One region of the Agromyces sp. NPDC052230 genome, then DNA from elsewhere that is predicted to be linked to it. Evidence: predicted binding sites of a transcription regulator. Region 1 holds the regulator's gene; the other holds the start of a gene.
The links. The regulator HrcA, encoded in region 1, represses chaperone genes, less so after heat shock. The targets are predictions, from matches to a motif close to TTNGCACTCGNNNNNNNCGAGTGCNAA.
Positions count from the first base shown of each region.

Region 2: AB0K73_RS00490 (Hsp20/alpha crystallin family protein) is a predicted target of HrcA. The motif match lies at 2,346-2,372, and genes of this name have one in related genera.

Region 1 covers NZ_JBFAVC010000006.1:131,387-136,294, forward strand. The annotation lists gene AB0K73_RS14220 (16S rRNA (uracil(1498)-N(3))-methyltransferase) at 23-757, opposite strand; gene dnaJ (molecular chaperone DnaJ) at 770-1,867, opposite strand; gene hrcA (heat-inducible transcriptional repressor HrcA) at 1,921-2,943, opposite strand; gene AB0K73_RS14235 (DUF4870 domain-containing protein) at 3,134-3,526, shown strand; gene AB0K73_RS14240 (DUF4870 domain-containing protein) at 3,643-4,026, shown strand; gene hemW (radical SAM family heme chaperone HemW) at 4,033-4,908, opposite strand, start outside.
Region 2 covers NZ_JBFAVC010000001.1:103,022-107,929, reverse strand. The annotation lists gene AB0K73_RS00505 (FUSC family protein) at 1-262, opposite strand, end outside; gene AB0K73_RS00500 (MFS transporter) at 272-1,612, opposite strand; gene AB0K73_RS00495 (NAD(P)H-binding protein) at 1,632-2,282, opposite strand; gene AB0K73_RS00490 (Hsp20/alpha crystallin family protein) at 2,452-2,892, shown strand; gene AB0K73_RS00485 (DUF885 family protein) at 2,999-4,678, shown strand; gene AB0K73_RS00480 (hypothetical protein) at 4,721-4,908, opposite strand, start outside.

The sequences.
Region 1 (4,908 bases):
TCCCATCGTAGCGACGGATGCCTCACCACCGCCCGAGCGCGACGTTGAGCACGGTGATCGCGGCGGGTCCCGCCGTGGAGGTGCGCAGCACGGATGCTCCGAGCCGCACGGGTTCGGCGCCGGCCGCCACGAGGCGTTCGAGCTCGGCGGGCGCGATCCCGCCCTCGGGGCCGACGACGAGCGCCAGGTCGCGGCCGTCGAGTCGGAGGTCGGTGAGCGCGCTGCTCGCCGTGGGTTCGAGGAGGAGCATCCGGGTATCCCCGAGCAGGCCGGCCAGCTGGGCGGTCGTCGCGACCGGCCGCACGTCGGGCACGCGAGAGCGGATCGACTGCTTCGCGGCCTCGCGCACGATCGCCGCCCAGCGTTGCCGCCCCTTCTCGGCCTTCGGACCCTCCCACCGCGACACCGACCGCGACGCCGCCCACGGGACGACCGCGTCCACGCCGAGCTCGGTGGCGGCCTGCACCGCGAGCTCGTCACGATCGCCCTTCGCGAGGGCCTGCACGAGCGTGATGCGAGTCGCCGGCGCCTCCTCCACGAGGATCTCGTCGGCCTCGAGCACGAGCTCGCGCGAACCCGTCGACGTCACGACGCCGTGCACCACCGTGCCCCGGCCGTCGCCGATGGCGATGCGCTCCCCGGCCCGCACGCGCGACACGGTCACCGCGTGCCGAGCCTCGTCCCCCCGCAGCTTCACCGTGTCACCGGGAACGAGGCCCGCGAGCTCGAGCGACTCGTCGACGTAGAGGTGGCTCACCGCGACATCCGCTCAGCCGAGGAACCGGTCGCGCAGTCTCGCGAAGAGCCCCTGCTGGAAGTGACTGAGCTCCGGCGCCGCCGGCTTCTTCGATGAGGCGAACTGCTGGATGAGGTCGCGCTCCTTCGACGAGAGCTTGGTGGGGGTCACCACCTGCACGCCGATCTTCAGGTCGCCGCGCCCGGCACCGCGGAGCCTCGTGACCCCGCGGTCCTTGACGGTGAGGATCTCGCCGCTCTGCAGACCGGCCCGCAGCTCCACGTCGACGTCGCCGTCGAGCGCGTGCACGGTCGTGTTCGTGCCGAGGATCGCGTCGGTCATGGCGACCTCGAGGGTGCAGAGCAGGTCGTCGCCGTTGCGGCTGAACACCTCGTGGTTCCGCACCTTGATCTCGAGGTAGAGGTCGCCGTTCGGGCCGCCGGCGGGGCCCGCCTCACCCGAGCCGGGCATCTGCAGCCGGACTCCCGTGTCGACGCCCGCGGGGATGTCGACGGGCACGGTGCGGCGCGCGCGCACGCGGCCCTGGCCCTGACAGGTGACGCACGGCGTCGCGATGACCGTGCCGTAGCCGCGGCACGTGCCGCAGGGGCTCGATGTCATGACGTTGCCGAGGAGCGAACGCACCGAGCGCTGGATCGATCCGGTGCCGCCGCAGATGTCGCACGTCACGGGCGACGTGCCCGGTTGACAGCACGAACCATGACACGTCTCGCACGTGACGGCGGTGTCGACGTCGATGTCGCGATGCGTGCCGAAGATGACCTCGTCGAGGCCCACCTCGACGCGGATGAGCGCGTCCTGCCCGCGCTCTCGACGCGATCTCGGGCCTCGACTGGTCTGCCCGGCGCCGAAGAACGTCTCGAAGATGTCGCCGAAGCCGCCGAAGCCCTGTGCACCGAATCCGCCCTGGCCGCCGAGGTCGTACTGCTCGCGCTGCCTCGGGTCGCTCAGCACGTCGTACGCGTGCGTGACCTGCTTGAAGCGTTCGGATGCCTCGGCACCCGGGTTCACGTCGGGGTGCAGCTCGCGGGCGAGGCGTCGGTAGGCCTTCTTGATCTCGTCGGGGGTTGCGTCGCGCGCGACGCCGAGGACCTCGTAATGGTCGGCCACGGAGGGGCTTGTCCTTTCGATTGCCGGATGCCGGTCGGAGCGACGGCGGCGGATCAGCTCTCGCCGAGCGTGCGGGAGAGATAGCGGGCGACGGCGCGGACGGCCGCCATGCTGTTGGAGTAGTCCATGCGGGTGGGGCCCACGATGCCGAGACGGGAGATGTCACGCCCCGGGATCTCGAAGGCGCTCGACACGACCGAGGTCTCGCCGAGGCCGAACGAGGCGTTCTCGCGCCCGATGCGAACGACCACGGAGTGCTCGTCGGACGCCATCTCGCCGAAAAGGCGCAGCAGCACGACCTGCTCCTCGATCGCCTCGATGACGCCGAGGATGGAGCCGGGGAAGTCCTGTTCGGTGGCTACGAGGTTCGCCGCGCCCGCCACCATGAGACGGTCGGGCCGTTGCATCCGAGCCTGGTCGGCCAATGTCGCGGCGAGCGTGTGCAGCACCTCGGCGTGCCGGCGGTCGACGCTGTCGATCTCGCCCGACAGTGCTGTCGCGGCATCCGCCATCGTGCGACCGCCCGCCACCTCGTTGAGCCGTGCGCGCAATGCGGCGAGGGCCTCGTCGTCGACGGGGTGCTCGACCTCGGCGATGCGCTGCTCGACCTGCCCCGAGTCGGCGATGAGGATGCACAGCAACCGCGTCGGCGCGACCGAGACGAGCTCGACGTGACGCACCCGGGCGCTCGCGAAGCTCGGGTATTGCACGACGGCGAGCTGCTTGGTGAGCTGCGACACGAGTCGCACGGTGCGCGCGAGCAGTTCGTCGAGATCACTCGACTCGCCGAGGAAGGTCTCGATGGCCTGACGTTGCGCCGCGGTCAGCGGCCGGATCTCGGTGAGCTGGTCGACGAAGACCCGGTAGCCCTTGTCGGTTGGGATGCGACCGGAGGAGGTGTGCGGTGCCGCGATGAGCTCCTCCTCCTCGAGGAGGGCCATGTCGTTGCGGATGGTGGCGGCGGACACGCCGAAGGAGTGCCGCTCGACGATCGTCTTGGAGCCAACCGGCTCCCGCGACGCGACGTAGTCCTGCACGATCGCCCGGAGGACGGCGAGGCTGCGTTCGGAGACCATGGCCCTCGCTTCCACTCGCTTTAGCACTCCCTGTATCCGACTGCCAATACTACCGCGACATCCCGGGAAAGAGCCCGTTGCCACCGCTCGCCACGCGGCGATACCGTATGGGTACTCCGCGGGTCCCGGCAGCGATCATCCCCCGTCGCGCCCACGCGGCTCAACCGTGAACCCCCCTGAAAGGCATGGCATGACCGACCCCAACTACCCGGCCTCCGATCCGAACGCCGCGACCCCGCCGCCGCCCGCCGCCGCCGCGCCGCTGTCGCCCGAGCAGGACATCCAGTGGGGCTCGTTCGCCCACCTCGGCGGCATCCTCGGATTCATCCCGGCGCTGATCATCTGGCTCGTCTTCAAGGACCGCGGCACGTTCACGAACACCGAGGCGAAGGAAGCCCTGAACTTCCAGATCACGCTGCTCTTCGGTTACGTGATCTCGGCGATCCTCATCGTCGTCGTCATCGGCGCATTCCTCTCGTGGGTCGTCTGGATCCTCGGCGTGGTCTTCTCGATCATCGCCTTCCTCCAGGCGAAGGACGGGCGGCACTACCGCTACCCGTTCGCCATCCGCCTCATCAAGTGATCCGTACGTGAGTTTCGCCCGCCGCGGGGGCGTCCTACTCCCGCGGCGGGCGTTGCTGTGCCAGCATGAAACCGAATGAGTCTCGCCACGAGGACGAGCCCGAACGAGGAGATCTGATGTCCGACACCCCCACGCCTCCCCCGCCGCCCCAGAACCCGTACGATCAGGGCCCGGGGCTCAGCCCGAACGACGAGAAGCTGTGGTCGACGCTGATCCACATCGGTGGCATCTTCTTCGGCTTCATTCCGGCGCTGATCGGCTACCTCGTCCTGAAGGACAAGGGCCCGTTCGTACGGGCGCACACCGCCACCGCGCTGAACTTCCAGATCACGATGACGATCGCCTACGTGATCGGGTCGATCCTGACCTTCGTCATCATCGGCATCTTCATCCTCATCGCGGTGTGGGTGGTCGTGATCATCTTCAGCATCATCGCCGCGATGAAGGCCAACCAGGGACAGCCCTACACCTACCCGCTCTCGATCAAGTTCGTGAGCTGAGAGCGTTCAGTCCTCGAGCAGGCGCCTGACCACGGCGTCCGCGAGCAGCCGCCCTCGCCTGGTGAGCGTCAGCCCACCGGCGAGGGCGGTTTTCGCGTCCACGAGTTCGTCGGCGATGAGGCCGGCCACGGCGCGCCGGCTGCCGGCGGCGAGTGAGGCGATGTCGAGGCCGTCGCGGATGCGCGTGGCGAGCAGCACCCGCTCGGTCTCACGGGCAGGCGGGTCGAGCACCTCGCGCCCGACGGCCGGCGAGTGTCCGGCGGTCACCCGCTCGGCGTAGGCCGACGGATGCTTCGCGTTCCACCAGCGCACCCCGCCGACGTGGCTGTGGGCGCCCGGGCCGACGCCCCACCAGTCATCACCGCGCCAGTAGCCGAGATTGTGACGCGAACGGTGCTCGGACGCGGTGGCCCAGTTGCTCACCTCGTACCACTCGTACCCCGCTACGCCGAGCAGTTCGTCGGCCAACTCGTACATGTCGGCCTCGAGGTCGTCGCTCGGCTGCGCGAGCTCACCCCGACGGATCTGGCGCGCGAGCTTCGTGCCGTCCTCGACGATGAGCGCGTATGCGCTGAGGTGATCGGGCCGCTCGGCGATCGCCGCCTCGAGGCTCCGGCGCCAGTCGTCGAGCGACTCCCCCGGCGTGCCGTAGATGAGGTCGAGGCTCACGTCGAGGCCGGCATCTTTCGCCCACCCGACGACGAGCGGAACCCGCGCGGGGTCGTGCGTGCGGTCGAGCGCGGCCAGCACGTGCGGTACGGCCGACTGCATGCCGAACGACACGCGCGTGAACCCGCCCTCGGCGAGCCGCTCGAGGTACACGGGGTCGACCGAGTCGGGATTCGCCTCGGTCGTCACCTCGGCGCCGCCCGCGAGGCCGAA
Region 2 (4,908 bases), on a different contig from region 1:
TGCTCTGCCCCAGCGCGAGCGAGAGACCCGACGCGACGAGCACCCCGAGGATCACGCCGATCGACCGCTCCACGGCCTTGCCCAACGACTGGTTCACGCTCGGCTGCACGACGAGCAGGGCGGCGATCGCCGCGAACACCGGCAACTCGCCCTGCACCAGCCAGCCCGCGACCAGCCACGCGGCGATGGTCGCGACCGCCGACTTCAGGACCTGCAGCAGCGGCGCCCGCGTCGTCGCCCGGAACGTCGCCGTGATGCGCATGCGCCAAGGCTAGCCGCGTGCGCTCCCCACCGGTTCCACGGGCTCGGCCGGCCCCGCCGGCCCCGCCGGCCCCGCCGATTCCGGCGCCTCCACCGTGGGCACCCGCCGGATCGACACGCTGACGAGGGCGGCGACCACGCAGAGTCCCGCCGCGCCGAACCAGGCGAGCGTGTACTCGCCCGTGTTGTCGCGCACGAGACCGGCGACGGTGGCCGCGATCGCGGCGCCCACCTGGTGCGACGCGAACACCCAGCCGAAGACGATCGGCCCGTCGTGGCCGAACACCTCACGGCAGAGCGCCACCGTCGGCGGCACGGTCGCCACCCAGTCGAGGCCGTAGATGACGACGAAGACGATGATCGGCGGCTGCACGGTCGCGTCGAGGAGGAACGGCAGCACCGCGAGCCCGACGCCGCGTCCGGCGTAGTAGACCGCGAGCAGGATGCGTGGGTTCACCCGGTCGGTGAGCCAGCCGGATGCCACGGTGCCGACGATGTCGAAGATGCCGACGAGTGCGAGCAGGCCCGCGGCGGTCGTCTCGGGCATGCCGTGATCGTGTGCGCCCGGGATGAAGTGCGTGCCGACGAGTCCGTTCGTCGTGGCGCCGCAGATCGCGAAGCCCGCGACGAGCGCCCAGAACGTGCGCTTGCGGCTCGCCCGCACGAGGGTCGCGAGCGCGAGCCGGGCGGCGTTGCCGCTCGCCCGCGTCGGCGCAGTCCAGCCGTCGGGGGCGCCGAACGGGGTCGTGCCGAGGTCGGCGGGCCGGTTGCGGAGGAACAGGAGCACGAGCGGCACGACCGCGAATGCCGCGACGGCGACGAGGAGCGACGCCTGTCGCCAGCCCTGCTGCTCGACGAGGATCGCGATGAGCGGTAGGAACGCCAGCTGGCCCGTCGCACTTCCGGCCGTGAGCACGCCGACCACCAGGCCGCGGCGCCTGACGAACCACTGGTCGGCGACCGTGGCCGCGAAGACGAGCGCCATCGATCCGCTGCCGAGCCCGATCATGACGCCCCACGTGAGCACGAGCACCCACGGTGCAGTGGCGAAGATGCTGAGCGCCGCGCCGGCCCCCACCAGCACGAGGGCGAAGCTCGTCACCGCCCGCATGCCGAACCTCGCCATGAGCGCGGCGGCGAAGGGGGCCGTGAGACCGAACAGGAGGAGGTTGACCGTCACCGCGATGGAGAGCTCGGTGCGCGTCCAGCCGAATTCGGCCTCGAGGGGCAGCATGAGCACGCCCGGCGCCGCGCGGAAGCCGGCCGCCCCGACGAGTGCGAGGAAGGCGACCGCGGCGACGATCCACGCCGGGTGCAGGGAGCTCGTGTGCCGGGGCGTGCGCGTGGTCATCCCACGATTCTCACGTATGTCAGGCGAGCCCGGCGAGGGCGTCGGCGATCGGCTCGTCGCCCGAGACGAGATCGAACTGCGTGCGGGATGCCGCACCGGTCTCGAGGAGCAAAGCGATCGTCGCCGCGACATCCGCACGGGGGATCGAGCCCGCGGGCAGCGAGTCGCCCACGCGAACCGAGCCGGTGCCGGGATCGTTCGTGAGACGGCCGGGGCGCACGATCGTCCAGCCGAGGTCGCGGGATCGCACCGAGGCATCCGCTTCGCTCTTGGCGCGCAGGTAGAGCTGGAACACGTCCTGCGAATCGGGGTCGAAGCGGTCGGCGCTCATGGCCGAGATCACCACGAGGCGGGGCACGCCGGCCGCCTCGGCCGCATCCGCGAGCAGGATGGCGGCATCACGGTCGACCGTGAACTTGCGCGCGGCACTGCTCCCCGGGCCGGCGCCGGCCGCGAAGACCGCGGCATCCGCGTCCTTCAGCACCTGGCCGACCTCGTCGACGGATGCCTCCTCCAGGTCGAGCACGACCGCCGCCGCGCCCGTGGCGTCGATATCGGCGCGGTGCTCGGGGTTGCGGATGATGGCGATCGGCTCGTGCCCCCCATCGGCGAGCAGGCGCTCGAGGACGAGGGCGATCTGGCCGTGGCCTCCGGCGATGACGACGCGCATCGCCCCAGTCAACGCGGGCTCGCCGGGCACCGCAAGTCGCGCGGAAATTCTCCTCGAGGGGTCTTGGCACTCTCTACCCGAGAGTGCTAATCTGGAGGTACTTGAGTCGGATGGACTCAACTCTTGGACACACCGCCGCGAACGCGGCAGCGAAGAAGGAGGAGAAGCCATGGCCATGTACTGGGACCCGTTCCGCGACCTCGATCGCCTCGCGCAGGGGCTGCTCGACACCCGGCAGGCACCGCGCATGATGCCGATCGACCTTCACCGTGACGGCGACCACTATGTGCTCTCGGCCGATCTGCCGGGCGTCGACCCCGGCTCGATCGACGTGGATGTCGATGGGCAGCTGCTCACAATTCGCGCGGAGCGCACGCTGCGCTCCGACGACGTGCAGTGGCTCGCGCACGAGCGCCCGAGCGGTTCGTTCCTGCGCCAGCTCACCCTGGGCGACGGCCTCGACACCACCTCGATCAGCGCGCACTACGACAACGGCGTGCTGAGCGTGGTCATCCCGGTGAGCGAGAAGGCCAAGCCGCGCAAGGTCGAGGTGCAGAGCTCGCCGCAGACCGAGAAGGAGGTCACGACCGGCGCGAACGCGTCGAGCTGACCATCGGGGATGAGGCGGATGCCGCGGGCGGGGGCTCGCGGCATCCGTCGTCTCCGGGCCTCCACTGTGGGCGACCGCGTCGGCGGAGGGGGATAGCGTGGCCCGCATGACTGCGCTCGCCACAGACCTCGCCCGGCTCGCCACGGAGTTCTGGGAGTGGCGCGACGCGACGTCGTTCCGCACGTCCGACGACATCCCGCGCGTGGAGCGTCCGGCCGGTTGGGTACCGCGGTTCGACCTCGAGGCGATCGACGAGGTACGGCTGGCGTTCGCCGGGTTCACGGAGCGCTGGCGCGCGCTCGACGCCGCGGGCGTCGGAACGCTCCCGGTCGACGCGCAGGTGGATCACCGACTGCTCGGCGCGGCGCTCGCCCGCGTGCACTGGGAGCTCGACGTGCTCCGCAACTGGGAGCGTGACGCCGTGTTCCTCACGTCGCAGATCCTGGGCCCGTGGTTCGACCTCCTGCTCGCGCCGCCGCCGTTCGAGGCGTCGCGGCAGTCGGACCTCGTGCGCGTGCTCGAGGCTGTTCCGACAGGGGTCGACCAGGCGATCGCGAACCTGGAGCGCGCGGGCGTGGCGACGCTCGCCCGCGTCGCGGCCACCGAGCTCGAGGGCATCGGCGAACGGCTCGCCGCCTCCGTCACCGCGCTGACCCCGGTGCTGCACCGCGTCACTGCGCGGTCGCTCGCCGAGGCCCAGCCCGCGGCGAGCGACGCGCTCGAGCGGTATCGGACGTGGCTCGAGGCATCCGCCGACCGACTCGGTCCCGACGCGATCGTCGGCCGCGACGCCTTCGTCTGGTACCTGCGGCACGTGGCGCTCGTCACGGCGGAGCCCGAGGAGCTCGTGCGGGCCGCGATGCAGGACTACCACCGCAGCGTCGTCGGCGAGGCCGTATTGCGCACTCGGCACCGCAACCTTCCCGAGTCGCCGCTCGCGGCCGATGCCGCCGCCCTGGTCGCCGCCGAGGAGCTGGCGGAGGACCAGACGCGTGCCTTCGCTGAGGACTCGGGTCTCCTCAGCCAGCCCCCGTCGCTGCGTCGGTACCGGTTCGCGCCGACGCCGGCCTACCTCGAGCCCGTCGCGTTCCTCGGCGTCACCGATGACCTCACGAGCGTCCGGCGCGTCGGTGACGACGCGACGTCGTATGTGCCGGATCCGTCGCCCGACCTGCCGTACTTCGATGCCGCGAGCGCCCGCGACCCGCGGCTCGGCATCATCCACGAGGGCGCGCACGCCCAGCAGCTGGCGCTGTCGTGGGCGCACCCGGATCCGGCGCGCCGGCACTTCATCGACTCGGTCGCGAACGAGGGCATCGCCCACTACAACGAGGAGCTGATGCTCACGGCGGGGCTCTTCGTGGATGCCCCGCATTCGCGCACGACCGTGTACAACTTCATCCGCCTGCGGGCCCTGCGCGTCGTCGTCGACGTGAACCTGGCGACGGGCGTGTTCTCGTTGCACGACGCCGTCGACTTCTTCGTACGGATGGTGCCCATGGATCTCGAGACGGCCACCGAGGAGACGTCGTACTACGTGGCCACGCCGGGTCTGGCGATGGCCTATCACGTGGGCAAGCTCGAAGTGCAGCGCATGCTGGCGGATGCCGCGGTGGCCGCGCAGCTCGACGGTGCCGAGTTCTCGCTGCGGGACTTCCATGACTTCGTGTGGCGGAACGGCAACGTGCCGCTGTCGCTGCAACGCTGGGAGCTCCTGGGCGATCGCGGCGACGTCGACCTGCTCGACGCGGCGGGCCCGTGGTACTCGGGGCTGTCGGTGAGCTGAGCGTCGCGGGAGTCGTGGAGCTTCCGTTCTCGCTCGGCGGGTTCAGTCGTCGGTGTCCGAGTGGGCGTCGGAGTCGGGGTCCGCTCCATCGCCCGGGGCGTCGGGGTCGCGGTTCGACGCGGCTTCCGGATCTTCCTCGGGCTCGAACGTGGTCGCCTCGCCTGCGCCGACGCCGACGCTGCCGGGCTCGTCGGGGATGGTTCCGTCAGTTCCCAGGCCGCCCTGGTCGG